4 regions of the Priestia sp. D3YE.R1 genome follow, and region 4 is predicted to be linked to each of the others. Evidence: riboswitches for the same ligand, from Rfam matches in the RefSeq annotation. Region 4 holds a riboswitch; each other region holds the start of a gene.
The links. A riboswitch is a leader RNA that binds a small molecule or an ion and turns the genes downstream of it on or off. The one in region 4 is predicted to bind cobalamin.
Positions count from the first base shown of each region.

Region 1: another riboswitch for cobalamin. It lies ahead of ACOZIR_RS11605 ((2Fe-2S) ferredoxin domain-containing protein); the one in region 4 lies ahead of ACOZIR_RS00120 (ribonucleoside-diphosphate reductase subunit alpha).
Region 2: another riboswitch for cobalamin. It lies ahead of metE (5-methyltetrahydropteroyltriglutamate--homocysteine S-methyltransferase); the one in region 4 lies ahead of ACOZIR_RS00120 (ribonucleoside-diphosphate reductase subunit alpha).
Region 3: another riboswitch for cobalamin. It lies ahead of ACOZIR_RS09675 (cobyric acid synthase); the one in region 4 lies ahead of ACOZIR_RS00120 (ribonucleoside-diphosphate reductase subunit alpha).

Region 1 covers NZ_JBLTHW010000001.1:2,181,922-2,185,381, forward strand. Annotated here, with positions in the region: gene ACOZIR_RS11595 (M42 family metallopeptidase) at 1-360, shown strand, start outside; gene ACOZIR_RS11600 (hypothetical protein) at 709-867, shown strand; cobalamin riboswitch at 1,014-1,192, shown strand; cobalamin riboswitch at 1,311-1,490, shown strand; gene ACOZIR_RS11605 ((2Fe-2S) ferredoxin domain-containing protein) at 1,591-1,971, shown strand; gene cobJ (precorrin-3B C(17)-methyltransferase) at 1,985-3,460, shown strand, end outside.
Region 2 covers NZ_JBLTHW010000001.1:1,316,004-1,319,463, forward strand. Annotated here, with positions in the region: gene ACOZIR_RS06820 (hypothetical protein) at 1-148, shown strand, start outside; gene ACOZIR_RS06825 (hypothetical protein) at 407-658, shown strand; SAM riboswitch class I at 740-850, shown strand; cobalamin riboswitch at 930-1,118, shown strand; gene metE (5-methyltetrahydropteroyltriglutamate--homocysteine S-methyltransferase) at 1,272-3,460, shown strand, end outside.
Region 3 covers NZ_JBLTHW010000001.1:1,788,287-1,791,746, forward strand. Annotated here, with positions in the region: gene ACOZIR_RS09665 (APC family permease) at 1-294, shown strand, start outside; gene ACOZIR_RS09670 (YdcF family protein) at 355-918, opposite strand; cobalamin riboswitch at 1,066-1,245, shown strand; gene ACOZIR_RS09675 (cobyric acid synthase) at 1,338-2,864, shown strand; gene ACOZIR_RS09680 (FecCD family ABC transporter permease) at 3,073-3,460, shown strand, end outside.
Region 4 covers NZ_JBLTHW010000001.1:17,546-21,005, reverse strand. Annotated here, with positions in the region: gene ACOZIR_RS00120 (ribonucleoside-diphosphate reductase subunit alpha) at 1-1,739, opposite strand, end outside; cobalamin riboswitch at 1,873-2,058, opposite strand; gene menC (o-succinylbenzoate synthase) at 2,337-3,440, opposite strand; gene ACOZIR_RS00110 (o-succinylbenzoate--CoA ligase) at 3,444-3,460, opposite strand, start outside.

The DNA.
Region 1 (3,460 bases), 2.2 Mb from region 4:
ACGCCTCAAACAGTAGAATACTTAGCGGTTGATATGGGTGCCATGGGAGATGGACAATCTACTGATGAATACACCGTGTCTATTTGTGTAAAAGATTCAAGCGGCCCATATCATTACGGTTTGAGAAAGCATTTGGTAGAGCTGGCTAAACAGCATGATATTCAGTACAAATTAGATATTTATCCGTTTTACGGATCAGATGCTTCTGCTGCTATTCGTGCCGGGCATGACATCGTACACGGCTTAATTGGTCCAGGAATTGATTCTTCTCATGCGTTTGAGAGAACGCATCAAGATTCATTGAATCATACGTATAAGCTTCTTTACCACTATGTGCAGTCGAACATGGTTCTGCTTTAAGAAAGGAATATTTAATTAGTGAATTTTTATGCGAAATAAAGAGCAGGACGGGATTGTGATGTCTGTTTTTTCCTTTCCTAGAAAAGAAGCCGGATAGCCGGCTTCTTTTTTAATAGATCGTATATATTTTTTCTGGGGAAGCAACAGTGGGTTAAAAAAGCACCTTTTCAAAGAGGTATAATGCTACTTAAACCTTTTGTACATTTTGTTCATTTAGAGAAGTTAAAATGTTTTTAAATTTTTAAAAGTTTCTTGTGACAAGTTTTGTAGAATGGGTTTTCAAAAGGAAATGGTTTCGTCATAATGTGGATATAGCGATCACTACAATAATCGGAGGCGAATCTTTTCATGTGGGTACTGACGGTATATGCTGGAAAAGAAATGAAAATGTTTGAATTTGAAACTGAAACGCAGGCGAGAGAAGCTTTTGCAAAAACAAATGGCTGTAAAGTTCTTTCAGAAGTCGTGTATTATAATGATCCTCATTTAACATTAGTAGCTATATAATGAAAAAACAAGAGCTAACTTTATGCTCTTGTTTTTTTATAGCCTCTTGTATCTTACGAAAAGAATAGAGTTGAAATAAAAAAAAATGTACGCTATGATATGGTAGTTACTTCTATTATTCTGATAGTTTAAAAGGTTCATATATATCAAACAGCAACAGTAAAGATGCCAAGAAGGCTTAATAGGGAAACTGGTGAAAGACCAGTACTGCCCCCGCAACTGTAAGTGTGGACGAACGAGTATAACCACTGTGGAAAAATCACGGGAAGGTTCTCAAGTAGAATGATACACAAGTCAGGAGACCTGTCTTTATTGTGAAGTTTCTATTTCTCCGGGGAGCGGGAAGGGAAAAGTTGGCTTAAAGTGGCATTCGTGTACACTTTTATTCTGACGTTTTACCCGCTCGCATATTAGCGAAGCGGGTTTTTCTCGTAGCATAAAACTACATATCGTGCAAAAAAGGTGCGCAATATTGAAATTGCGTTAAATGGGAAGTCTGGTGTGAAGCCAGCGCGGTACCCGCCACTGTGAAGAGGAGCTGATTGCATATGCCACTGTATTCGGGAAGGCGCAATCAAGTGATGAATCGAAGTCAGGAAACCAGCCTTTTTCTAATGCGAAGCTTACTCTACGGGATATAGGTGGAAGTGCAAAAACTTAGTTTGAATTTTTCTGCGCCTCTATCACTGATAGAGGCGTTTTTTAGTAAAGGAGCGGATGAGTGTGACGACGTGGAACTTAAATGGAACAAAGCATCACGTATTGATTTGTAATGGAAGCAGCTGTATGAGAAAAGGTGGAGAAGAAGCCACGCAAGCTATTCGAAATAAAGTGACTGAACTGAATCTAGATGAAGCGGTTCATACAACCCGTACGCGCTGTAACGGAAGATGCAAAGATGCTCCTGTAGCTATCGTGTACCCTTCAGGAGATTGGTACAAGCAGGTCACTGAAAATGTAGCTCATCGAATTGTCGAAGAGCATTTAGCAGGAGGCTGCAGTATAAAGGAATCGCTTATTTATGAATATGATCAACAAGGTTTTGTTTCTCCAGAAAACAGTGACTCCATAGAAGGAATCGACAAAGTAAAAAGTAACGTATAAAGGAGGAGCTAGCATGAAAGGTAAACTGTTAGTTATTGGATTCGGTCCGGGAAGCTTTGAACATATTACACAGCGGGCAAGAGAAGCCATTCAAGAAAGTGATATGATCATCGGTTATAAAACCTACGTGGAATTAATTCAAGGACTGTTAACGAATCAGCAAATTATTAGTACAGGAATGACCGAAGAAGTCAGCCGTGCACAAGAAGCCGTAAAGCAAGCTGAAGCAGGGAAAACCGTGGCGGTTATTTCAAGCGGAGATGCAGGAGTATACGGAATGGCCGGCCTTGTGTATGAAGTGTTGATTGAAAAGGGCTGGAAAAAGGAAACGGGCGTAGAGCTGGAAGTAATTCCTGGCATTTCGGCTATTAATTCATGCGCATCTCTCCTCGGGGCGCCCGTGATGCATGATGCCTGTACGATTAGTCTAAGTGATCATCTTACGCCTTGGGAGCTAATCGAAAAACGAATTGAAGCAGCTGCACAAGCAGATTTTGTAGTAGCTTTTTATAATCCAAAAAGCGGAAGACGAACAAGACAAATTGTTGAAGCACAAAGGATTCTATTAAAATACCGTTCCCCCGATACGCCTGTTGGCCTTGTGAAAAGCGCTTATCGTGACCGTGAAGAAGTCGTAATGACTAACTTAAAAGACATGTTAAACCATGAAATAGGCATGCTGACTACCGTTGTTGTCGGAAATTCGTCGACGTTTTTTTACGACGATTTAATGATTACACCGCGCGGGTATCAGCGGAAATATACCCTCAACCAAACGGAGCAGCCGCTAAGACCTCACCAGCGACTTCGAAAAGAAGCAGAACCGTGGGCTCTTGATCAAGAAGAGGCTGTAAAGCAATCAGCTTCGACTATTGAAGCGGTTCAGAACACAAGAGAGGAAAAAGCAGCTTCACGAGCTCTTGCAGAAGAAGCGCTTCAAGCAATTTTAGGTGAATCCACTTCTGCGGTCGTACATCAGCCAATAGAGTCTATCTTTGAAGTGGCGGTTAGTCCAGGGCTTGCAAATAAGAAGTTTACGCCCGTTCAAATGACAACACTAGCGGAAGTTGTTGGTGAAAAAGGTACGATGGAGTATACACCTGACCATCAAATCAAACTGCAAATTCCAACGGCTCAGCCAGATGTGATTATTAAAAAGCTCCAAGCAGCTTCCTTTTTACTATCTCCGGTCGGAGACGTGTTCACAATCAAAGCGTGTGATTTTTGTGATGGAGAAAAAAGCGACGCCATTCCACATACGGAAGAATTACAAAAGCGTCTCGGGGGAATGGACATGCCAAAAGAGCTGAAGCTTGGTATTAATGGATGCGGTATGGCCTGTTACGGTGCTGTTCAAGAAGATATCGGCATTGTCTACAGGAAAGGTGCGTTTGACTTATTTTTAGGAGCTAAAACGGTTGGTCGCAATGCGCATTCAGGTCAAATTGTAGCGGAAGGCATAGCACCCGATGACATTGTTGAAATAGTG
Region 2 (3,460 bases), 1.3 Mb from region 4:
CTCCGGCGGGAAAAGCGGAAAAGGTGAGACCCCACAGGAGCGTATGCGACGAGGAGGCTCAGCGACCGCCCGCGGAAAGCGAAGTCTTGTACGGAAATCAACTGCGGTGTCACAAGCGATTCAGCTCATGTATCCCAGTTGCCTTTAGATGAGATTCACTTCGTTATGTCTCAACCTCTTTTGGAAAACCGTACGAAACCTTGTAGCAGAAGGTTCAGTCAAACGTTATAATAGATAATGAATGATGATATATTCTCTATATTTGTCATATATTTGTATTACATATGTAATTGAAGAAAAACATTCACTTGATATACTGTTTAATGACTTAACTTTATCTTAAAATTCACAGTGAACTGCCTGTTTATAGAGGCTTAGAACATACACAGCAAATGGAGGAGCTATCATGGCAAACGAAAAGATGCAAGAAGGACTTAATCGTTTTATTAAGGAAGATTTAAATGACCTTTTAGGTAGACTGTTCCCTTTAATGGATCGGGAGTGTGCGGAAGAAAAGAGAATGCTTATTGAAACCGCGGTAGAGTACATTTATTCTTCAGGGTATCATCAAGGAGCAAAAGACTTGATCGAAACACATCGAAAAGATGATTACAAATTGTTAAGGCAAAAATTAGCGTCAGCACCTCCTGAAAACTAATTTTTTTTGCAATTTCTTTTGACAACGTAAATGTAAGGTGTTAAGATGACTCTACATTCAAAATATTATAAATAATTAAAACTCTTATTGAGAGAGGCGGAGGGACTGGCCCTGTGAAGCCCGGCAACCATTTAACATTCTTGTTAAAAAGGTGCTACATCCTGCAAAGCGTACGGCTTTGAAAAATAAGAGAGGATTTCATAGATACTATGCCTCTCTATTCACGATAGAGAGGCTTTTTATTTTATGTGAAGGTATTTTGAATGAACAATTTCATAGAAATGCATCAGGTGCTGTGTAACGAATGTACGCAGCTTAAAAGGGAAGACCGGTGAAAAGCCGGCGCGGTCCCGCCACTGTAATGGGGAGCAACTTATTAACCACTGTTTCATGCTGAAATGGGAAGGGATAGGAAGCGATGAACCTAAGTCAGGAGACCTGCCTGTTGTATGCACTTAAGCTCTACGGGATATAGAGAGGAGTGAGGAATACGTGTTGAGAAAAACAGGCTATCTCAACTTTAGTTAAGTATGCGTATCATCTCTCTTTTCATTTCGAAAAGAGAGATTTTTTAGTTTAGCGGAAAAAAAGAAATATACAAGGAGTGGAAAAAATGAGCAGTGTAAAAAGTTCAAACGTAGGTTATCCAAGAATTGGTGAAAAACGAGAATGGAAAAAAGCGCTCGAACTGTTTTGGGCAGGAAAGCTAGAGAAAGATATCTTTCTACAGGAAATTGAAGCTCTTCGTCTAGGGCATCTAAAAAAACAGCGTGACGCAGGAATTGAATTAATTCCAGTCGGCGATTTTAGCTTATACGATCACGTGTTAGATACAGCCGCTATGTTTGGTTTGGTGCCAAAGCGCTTTGAATATGACGGAGGGCCGGTATCGCTTGAAACGTATTTTGACATCGCGCGAGGAACAAAAGGTGCGGTAGCTTCTACGATGACAAAATGGTTCAACACAAATTATCACTACATCGTACCCGAGCTTGAGGAATGCACGCCGGCACTTGTAGAAAATCACCCGCTTCAATTTTACAAAGAAGCAAAGCAAAAGCTAAATATCAAAGGCAAACCCGTTATTTTAGGTCCAGTAACATTTGTGAAGCTGTCAAAAGGATATAAAGAAAGTGAGTTTAAAAAAGTAGTTGAACAATTTGTTCCTCTGTATGCAACTATTTTAGCGGAGCTGCAGGCAGAAGGAGTCGAGTGGGTACAGATAGATGAGCCGGTTTTAGCTACAACGCTATCAAAAGAAGACCTGGCACTGTACAAAGAAGTCTATCAAGTCCTGCATGACGCGGCACCGAACGTCAAAGTCATTTTGCAAACGTATTTTGACAGCGTGGATCACTATAAAGAAGTAGTCGCTCTTCCTGTTCATGGTATTGGCTTAGATTTTGTACATGACCGAGGCGAAAATCTCACGGCGCTTAATAAATATGGTTTTCCAACTGATAAAGTGCTGGCAGCAGGAGTGATTGACGGACGAAACATTTGGCGTGAAAACTTGGACGAGCAGCTTTTAACGCTTAGTGAAATTGAAGAAGCCGTATCAAAAGACCGTTTGATTCTGCAGCCTTCATCAAGTCTATTACATGTTCCTGTCACGGTGAAAAGCGAAAAAACCATTGAGCCAATTCTAAAAAACGCGCTGTCTTTTGCAGATGAAAAGCTGAAGGAAATCACGCTTTTAACAAAAGCGGTGCAGCAAGGAAAAGAAGCAATAGAAAAAGAAATAAGTGTAAGTAAACAAGCGATTCAAGCATTAAATGGATCATCTTTTCGAAATCACCAAGACGTGCAAAAAGAGCTGAAGCAGCTGCACAGCTATAAAGCAGAGCGTCAAGCGCCGTTTGACGTACGTCAACGCGTTCAGCAAGAAGCGTTTCAGCTGCCGCTTCTTCCAACGACAACGATTGGAAGCTTTCCGCAAACAAAAGAAGTGCGAAAAGAGCGTCTAAAATGGCGTAAAGGAGAACTAACAGACGAAGCGTATGAAGCGTACATTAACGAGGAAATCAAAAAATGGATTGAAATTCAAGAAGATATCGGCTTAGATGTACTTGTGCACGGAGAGTTTGAGCGTACGGACATGGTCGAATACTTCGGTGAGAAATTAGGAGGCTTTCAGTTTACGAAGTTTGGCTGGGTGCAATCTTACGGTTCTCGCTGCGTGAAGCCGCCGCTTATTTACGGAGATGTCTCATACGAGCAGGCGATGACGATCAAAGAAACGGTCTACGCACAGTCTCTAAGCGATAAGCCGGTTAAAGGAATGCTGACGGGTCCGATTACGATTTTAAACTGGTCGTTTGTGCGTGATGATATCCCGCGCTACGACGTGGCAAATCAAATTGCGCTTGCTCTTAGAAAAGAAGTGGAAGCACTTGAAAGTCAGGGCATCTCGATGATTCAAGTAGATGAACCCGCGCTGCGTGAAGGACTGCCGTTAAAACGAGAAAATTGGGAAAGTTATTTAAACGCCGCGGTGTACGCATTTAAGCTAGCCACGGTATCCGTGCAAAATGAGACGCAAATTCACACGCATATGTGCTATTCGGAATTCGAAGAGATTATTGATGCGATCAAAGCGCTTGATGCCGACGTCATTTCCATTGAAACGTCTAAAAGCCACGGTGAATTAATTTATGCGTTTGAAGAACATACGTACAATCAAGGAATTGGACTTGGCGTATATGATATCCACAGTCCGCGCGTACCAAAGCTTGAAGAGCTGACACGAAACATTGACCGCGCTTTGAAGGTGCTTGATCCTGCATTATTTTGGATTAATCC
Region 3 (3,460 bases), 1.8 Mb from region 4:
ACCATTTCTTGGCTTTTAGGATCACAGCTTCTAATGGTTGTTATCTACGTAGCATTTAAGAAATACGTACCAACTGACGTTGTAAAATTTGCACAGCAGCTTAAATCTGCTTGGTGGCTAGTTGCTTATTATATTATTATGCTTGTTATCTCTTACCTAGGTTCATTTGGTGGAGGACAAGGTGTGCTAAGCAACCCGCTTGACTTAATTTTAATTGCTCTTGTTTCACTCGGTATTTTCTACTGGGCGAAATACACAGGTTTACCAAAAGCAGTTATCGATACAGATGATTAATAAAAAAACACGGCATGAATTCATGCCGTGTTTTTCGTTTGTATAGGGGGTGTACTCTATTTACTTATCAAACAGCCACGTTTTTAATATAGCAGCATACTCACGAAAGTAGGCTTGAAGTTTAATTGAATTTGGTGTCTTTGCACCTAAAGGATAAACGTCAAAACCTTGACGTTTAGCAATAATAGAGGCGCGAAATAAATGAAAATCACTGCTAACAAGGACGACTTTTTTGTGTTGAATATCAACTTTCTTTTTAGTAAAAGTGAAATTCTCAAAAGTAGAAGTTGACTGATCCTCTTTTATAATACGATTCTTTTTAATTCCTTCTTTTCGTAGAAAACGATAGGCTGCTTCTGCTTCAGAAATTTCTTCATCGGATCCTTTTCCACCCGTTACGATAACTTTTGTTTGTTTATGAGTCTTTAAATAAGATAAAGCCGTTTTTGCTCGTTCTTTTAAACTAGGAGACATTTGATCTCCGTCTACTTTCGAACCTAAAATGAGCACATAATCTGCTTTTTGCGGAACAGGCTGATGAGCGGTTTGATACATACAAAAAGACATGATTACAGCATAAAGAACAAGCAAACTAATAAAGATATAAATGATTTTTTTCTTCAACTACGAGCACCTTCCTAGCTATTTCATAAGATGTTTGGAAAATAATTGTTATTATAGCATACGAGATCCAAATAAGTATAAACACAGTGATATATAATAATAGAAGAAAATCGTTATTGTGAATGGTTATAAAATTCGTTACAATAAAGAATAAATGATTTTAAAAGTGCCTCTAAGGAGGATAATAGGGAAATCGGTGTAAATCCGGTGCAGCCCCCGCTACTGTAAATGTGGATGAACCTGCAAAGACCCACTAGTCAAACTAGGAAGGATGCAGAAGTAAAATGAAGCATAAGCCAGGAGACCTGCTTTTAAAAACCCCTTATTTTTCGGTGGGAGAAATAAGTCAAGACAATGTGTTAATGAGCGCATGACCAAACCTTGACTTTTACAGTTAAGGTTTTTTTATGTGATAGGGAGTGGAAAAAGTGAAAAAAGGAAAACCTCTTATGATTCAAGGAACGCACTCAGACGCTGGAAAAAGTATGATTGCTACAGCGTTTTGCCGTATTTTTAAAGAAGACGGCTATCAAACTGCACCGTTTAAATCGCAAAATATGGCGCTTAATTCATACATTACAATGGATGGAAAAGAAATTGGCAGAGCGCAAGGAATTCAAGCAGAGGCGGCCGGAGTAGAAGCAACAACCAATATGAACCCTATTTTAATTAAACCAACTCGTGATCATGAATCTCAAATTGTCGTTCATGGAAAGCCGCTTCGTAATATGTTTGCTTTTCAGTATCGGCAAGAATTTTTTAATGAAGGTTTGAACGTGATCACGGAAGCTTATAAAGAGCTTGCCAATCATTATGATCGAATTGTGATTGAAGGCGCTGGAAGTCCTGCTGAAGTGAATTTGAACGATCGGGAACTGGTAAATATGCGCGTAGCAAAGATAGCCCAAGCCCCTGTTGTGTTAGTAGGAGACATTGATAAAGGAGGGGTCTTTGCGAGTCTAGTGGGTACTCTTCAATTGCTTCCAGATGAACATAAGCCTAGAGTGATTGGGGTGTTAATCAATAAATTCCGAGGAGACTTAGAGCTTTTAAAACCGGGGTTGAAGTGGTTTGAAGAATACACGGGAGTTCCGGTACTAGGAGTGATTCCTTATATGCACGACGTGGAAATTGACGCTGAAGATTCGCTATCACTCAGAAATTACTCAACGCTTGTGAACCCGTTAAAAGAAATCGATATTGCGGTTATCTCGTATCCTCGCATCTCAAATTTTACAGACATCGATCCTTTAAGCTTAGAAGAAGACTGTCACGTGAGGCTTGTAACCAAGCCGTCACAATTAGGTACGCCTGATTTAATTGTTTTACCAGGAAGCAAAAATACGATTGAAGATGCGCAGTTTTTACAAGAAAGCGGCCTGGCTCTAGCCATTAATCAAGTCTTGAATACAACGAACGTTCACGTCATTGGCATCTGCGGAGGATATCAAATGCTAGGGGAGACAATTACAGACCCTGATGCAGTAGAATCTCGGATTGAATCCATTAAAGGGCTGGGCTTGCTTCCAGTGGAAACCGTTATGACAACCAGCAAAAAAACAGAAAGAGTTTCTGGATATGTTCAGCTAGAAAGTGAAAGAGTTTCGATTGAAGGCTATGAAATTCATATGGGAAAGACGGTTTCTAAGAGCACCACGGAAGCTTTTGCAGTGGTAGAGCATGAAAAAGAAGGAACGGTTAAAGACAACGTTATTGGCACGTATGTTCATGATGTGTTTCATAACGATGCTTTGCGCAGAGCTTTACTTAATCAAATTCGTAAACATAAAAAATTGTCGCCTATTACGGATACATTCAACAGCCGCCTGCAAAAAGAGGAGTCTTTTTCAAAAGCAGCAGCATATGTGAGAGAAGCTGTAGATATGGAAAAGCTGTATCATTTAATAGACAGCTATAAAAGTCCTGAGCAAGCACAAAAAGTATAGCTTGTAGAGGCTTTCGCTTGTTTTTTTACCGAGAACTTTAGTACGCTATTCTACGTTGCCTAGTTCAACAGTCTAGCACTCGTAACAAATAAAAGATGATTGTTTCCAATACTATGTAGGGTGGAAACATGGTTTATGCACAGGAAAATGAATGGTTAATGTAATGTAAAAAAACATCACGCCTCGTTTCCTAGAGGAGCTGAAAGTATTGATTTTTAAACGTATTTTTTTAAACAAAGCATCTATTTTATACATAGTCAGTTTATTTATTGTATGTACTTCGGTGATTATGGGCGTATTTATTGGTACAGTTTCGTTAACCGTAGGAGATACAATCAAAATTATTATTGGCCACCTTACCGGACTATCCTTATATCACGGTCCGGAAAACATGGATTTAATCATTTGGCAAATTCGTTTTCCAAGAGTACTGGTGGCATTTTTAGTAGGAGCTTCGCTTTCAATAGCTGGGGCTGCCTTTCAAGGGCTATTAAGAAACTCTCTTGCCGATCCTTACACGATCGGAGTTTCCTCAGGTGCAACCCTTGGCTCTGTCATGGCAATTTATTTTCATTGGAGTATTTTTGGTTTGTCTA
Region 4 (3,460 bases):
TATGCGCCTTTTTCTTTAGCTAAGTTCATACTTGCCTGCACGGTTAAGTAAGAAATTTGTTCATACAATTCATCGCAGTATGCTACCGCTTCATCTGTCTCCCATGCTATTTTCTTCAAGGCAAGCAGATGGTTCCAGCCAAATGTGCCAAGCCCAACTGCGCGGTACTTTTGATTCGTTAGCTTTGCTTGAAGTACTGGCAAATCATTTAGCTCAATAACATTATCAAGCATGCGTACTTGAATTGGAATTAAACGTTCAAGCACATCTTCAGTTACGGCTCTCGCTAAGTTAATAGAAGAAAGATTACATACGACAAAATCGCCCGGATTCTTTGTAATAATAATTTTTCCGTCTTCCGTAATTTCCTCCGTTACGACCGTTGTACTTTGATTTTGCGTGATTTCTGTACATAAGTTACTGCAGTAAATCATACCCGCGTGGCGGTTTTGATTAGCTCGGTTAACCGTATCACGATAGAACATATAAGGAGTTCCGGTTTCAAGCTGCGAAAGCATAATGCGCTTGAAGATTTCAATAGCAGGCACTGTTTCTCTTGAAAGCTGTTCATTGTTTACACACTCAGCGTAATGAGTGCGGAACGAACCGCTGCCTTCTTCTTCATCATAAAAATCTTCTAACGAGTAGCCCATCAGCGTACGAACTTCGTGAGGATCGAATAAGTGCCAGTCTTCACGTGCTTCTACTTTTTCCATAAACAAATCTGGCAGACATACGCCAGTGAATAAATCATGCGTGCGCTGGCGTTCGTCACCATTGTTCAGACGCGCGTCTAAAAATGAAAAGATATCTTTATGCCATACGTCTAAATATACGGCAATAGCTCCTTGTCGCTGACCTAGCTGATCGACACTTACAGCCGTATTATTTAGCTGTTTCATCCATGGAATTGTTCCTGATGATACGCCTTTAAAACCTTTTATATCACTTCCTCGGCTTCTAATATGACCGAGGTAGACACCAATTCCGCCTCCATTTTTACTAAGCGTGGCCAAATCTGTATTGCTATCATAAATACCGCGTAAGCTGTCATCAATCGTGTCAATAAAGCAGCTAGACAGCTGTCCGTAGCTTTTTCCTGCGTTTGAAAGCGTTGGAGTGGCAACCGTCATATATAGACTAGAAAGCGCCCAGTACGCTTCTTTTACTAATGCTGTTCGATTTTCTTTCTTTTCTTGAGACATCAGTGTCATAGCAATGATAAGAAAACGTTCTTGCGGTAGTTCGTATACGCGCTTATCATGTGATGTCGCTAAATAGCGATCTGCTAATGTCAACAATCCAATATATGTAAATAAACGATCGCGTTCAGGAATAATGACTGAAGCAATTTCATTAATTTCTTCTTCTGTATATGTTTTTAATAGTTGTTTATTATAAATGCCGATTTTTGTTAGTTCTTGAATAAGCTGATAAAACGAACCGTACTTCTCTTTTTTATCATAACCTCGGCTGTCTGCTGCTTTTCGATATAGTTCGTTTAAATAGACGTCTGCTGCCACGTACGTCCAATCTGGTTCTTCCATTGAAATACGCTCTAGGGCTGCCAAAATTAGTACGTTTGCAACCTTTTCGTCCGTCATATTTTCCTTTACTGTAACAGTTTGAATAACCTTTTCCTCATACAAAGAAAAATCAAGCTGCGTAAATTCTTTTTTTAGACGTTCAATATATGCAGTTAATTCATGTAGAATTGTAGGCTTTAATGTATTCACCATAAATATGGCTCCTCTCTTCACTTCAAAATAAAAAATCGCTCACCGTACCTCGGTGAGCGAATAGAACGAAGATAGAAGAAGACACTAAGTCTTTTCTCAATCCTCGCTCTACCCTCTCACCTCCCGAAGAAGATAAAACGACATAAAAAAGGCAGGTCTCCTGACTTATGCTTCTTTTTACTTTAAGGCCTTCCCATGATGTTTACTCACAGTGGATCTCCTTATTTCATCAGCATTCACAGTTGCGGGGACAGCTTTGGATTTTCACCAAATTCCCTTTTAAGTCTTTTTATCAGACACCTTTTTCACTGGAAAACACAAAATATAGTATTTTATTATTGTTTAACAAACAACATATTGTGTTATGTTATAAACACATTATATAGGACAACTTAGAAAACTATCAACCTATTTTCAAAAATAATTTTGTTTTTTACGATAAAACCCTTCGACTTTTTTCATCAAACTATTCCATCATAACATGTTTTGACACGCTTGATGGAACAATGTGCTCTTTTTAAAAAATTTGTCCTATTTTTCTACTAAACATTGACAACATCAATAAAAAAAACCGTTTTTCATAAAAAACGGTTTTTTTTATTTGTATTCTTTTTCAAATGCTGTGATTGTTTTGATAAACTTTTTATCAATATCGTACCCGATCCCCGGTTTTTCCTTCACCTTTATTACTCCGGCTTCTACCTCTACTTCGGGCTTAATAATATCTTTTTCCCAATAGCGAGACGACGCGGAAATGTCACCTGGTATCGTGAAAGAAGGCAGTGTGGCAAGGGCAATGTTATGAGCTCGTGAAATCCCGGCTTCTAACATCCCTCCCACCCAAAGCCTTACACCGTGCTGGGCGCATAAATCATGAATCTGCTTTGCTACGGACATTCCGCCAACTCGACCGATTTTCACATTGATAATTTTGCAGCTTTTTTGTTCGATTGCATGACGTGCATCTTCATAGCTCACAATACTTTCATCTAAACAAATCGGCGTCTGCATTTGCTTTTGTAATAATCGATGATCAAGGATATCATCAGAACTTAACGGTTGTTCGATCATCATTAAATTCAATTTATCTAGTTTTTTCAATGAATCACTATCGCTTAACGTATAGGCTGAATTGGCATCAGCCATAAGAGGAATGCTTGGAAATTCATCTCGAATTTGTTTCAGTAGCTCATAGTCAGCACCCGGCTTGATTTTTACTTTAAAACGCTTATAGCCATCTTTCATGTAAGTCCTTATTTGTTCTTTCATTATAGAAATATCATTTAAGCCAACTACCACTCCAGCTTCTACAGCAGGCCTTACTCCGCCAATCACTTCAGCTAAGGGCTTATTTTGCCGCTTTGCATACAAATCCCATACAGCACAGTCCAAAGCTGCTTTAGCCATGTTGTTCCGCTTCAAAGGTTTGAATAACTTTTGAACATCTTCTGGTTTTTGAAGATGCTGATGAAGAAGCGAAGGAATTAAAAAATCGTCTAACATATGAAAACATGTCTGAATCGTTTCTTCCGTATACCAAGGAGATGAAAACGCAACGACTTCTCCCCACCCTGTAAATCCCTTTTCATCTTCTACTTCAAGCAAAATCAATTCTCGATCCTGGACCGTACCATAGCTTGTTGAAAAAGGAGAAAGAAGCTTCATGTCAATTTTATAGAGATGGACTTTTTTTATAATCATCGATTAACTCCCTTTCTGTA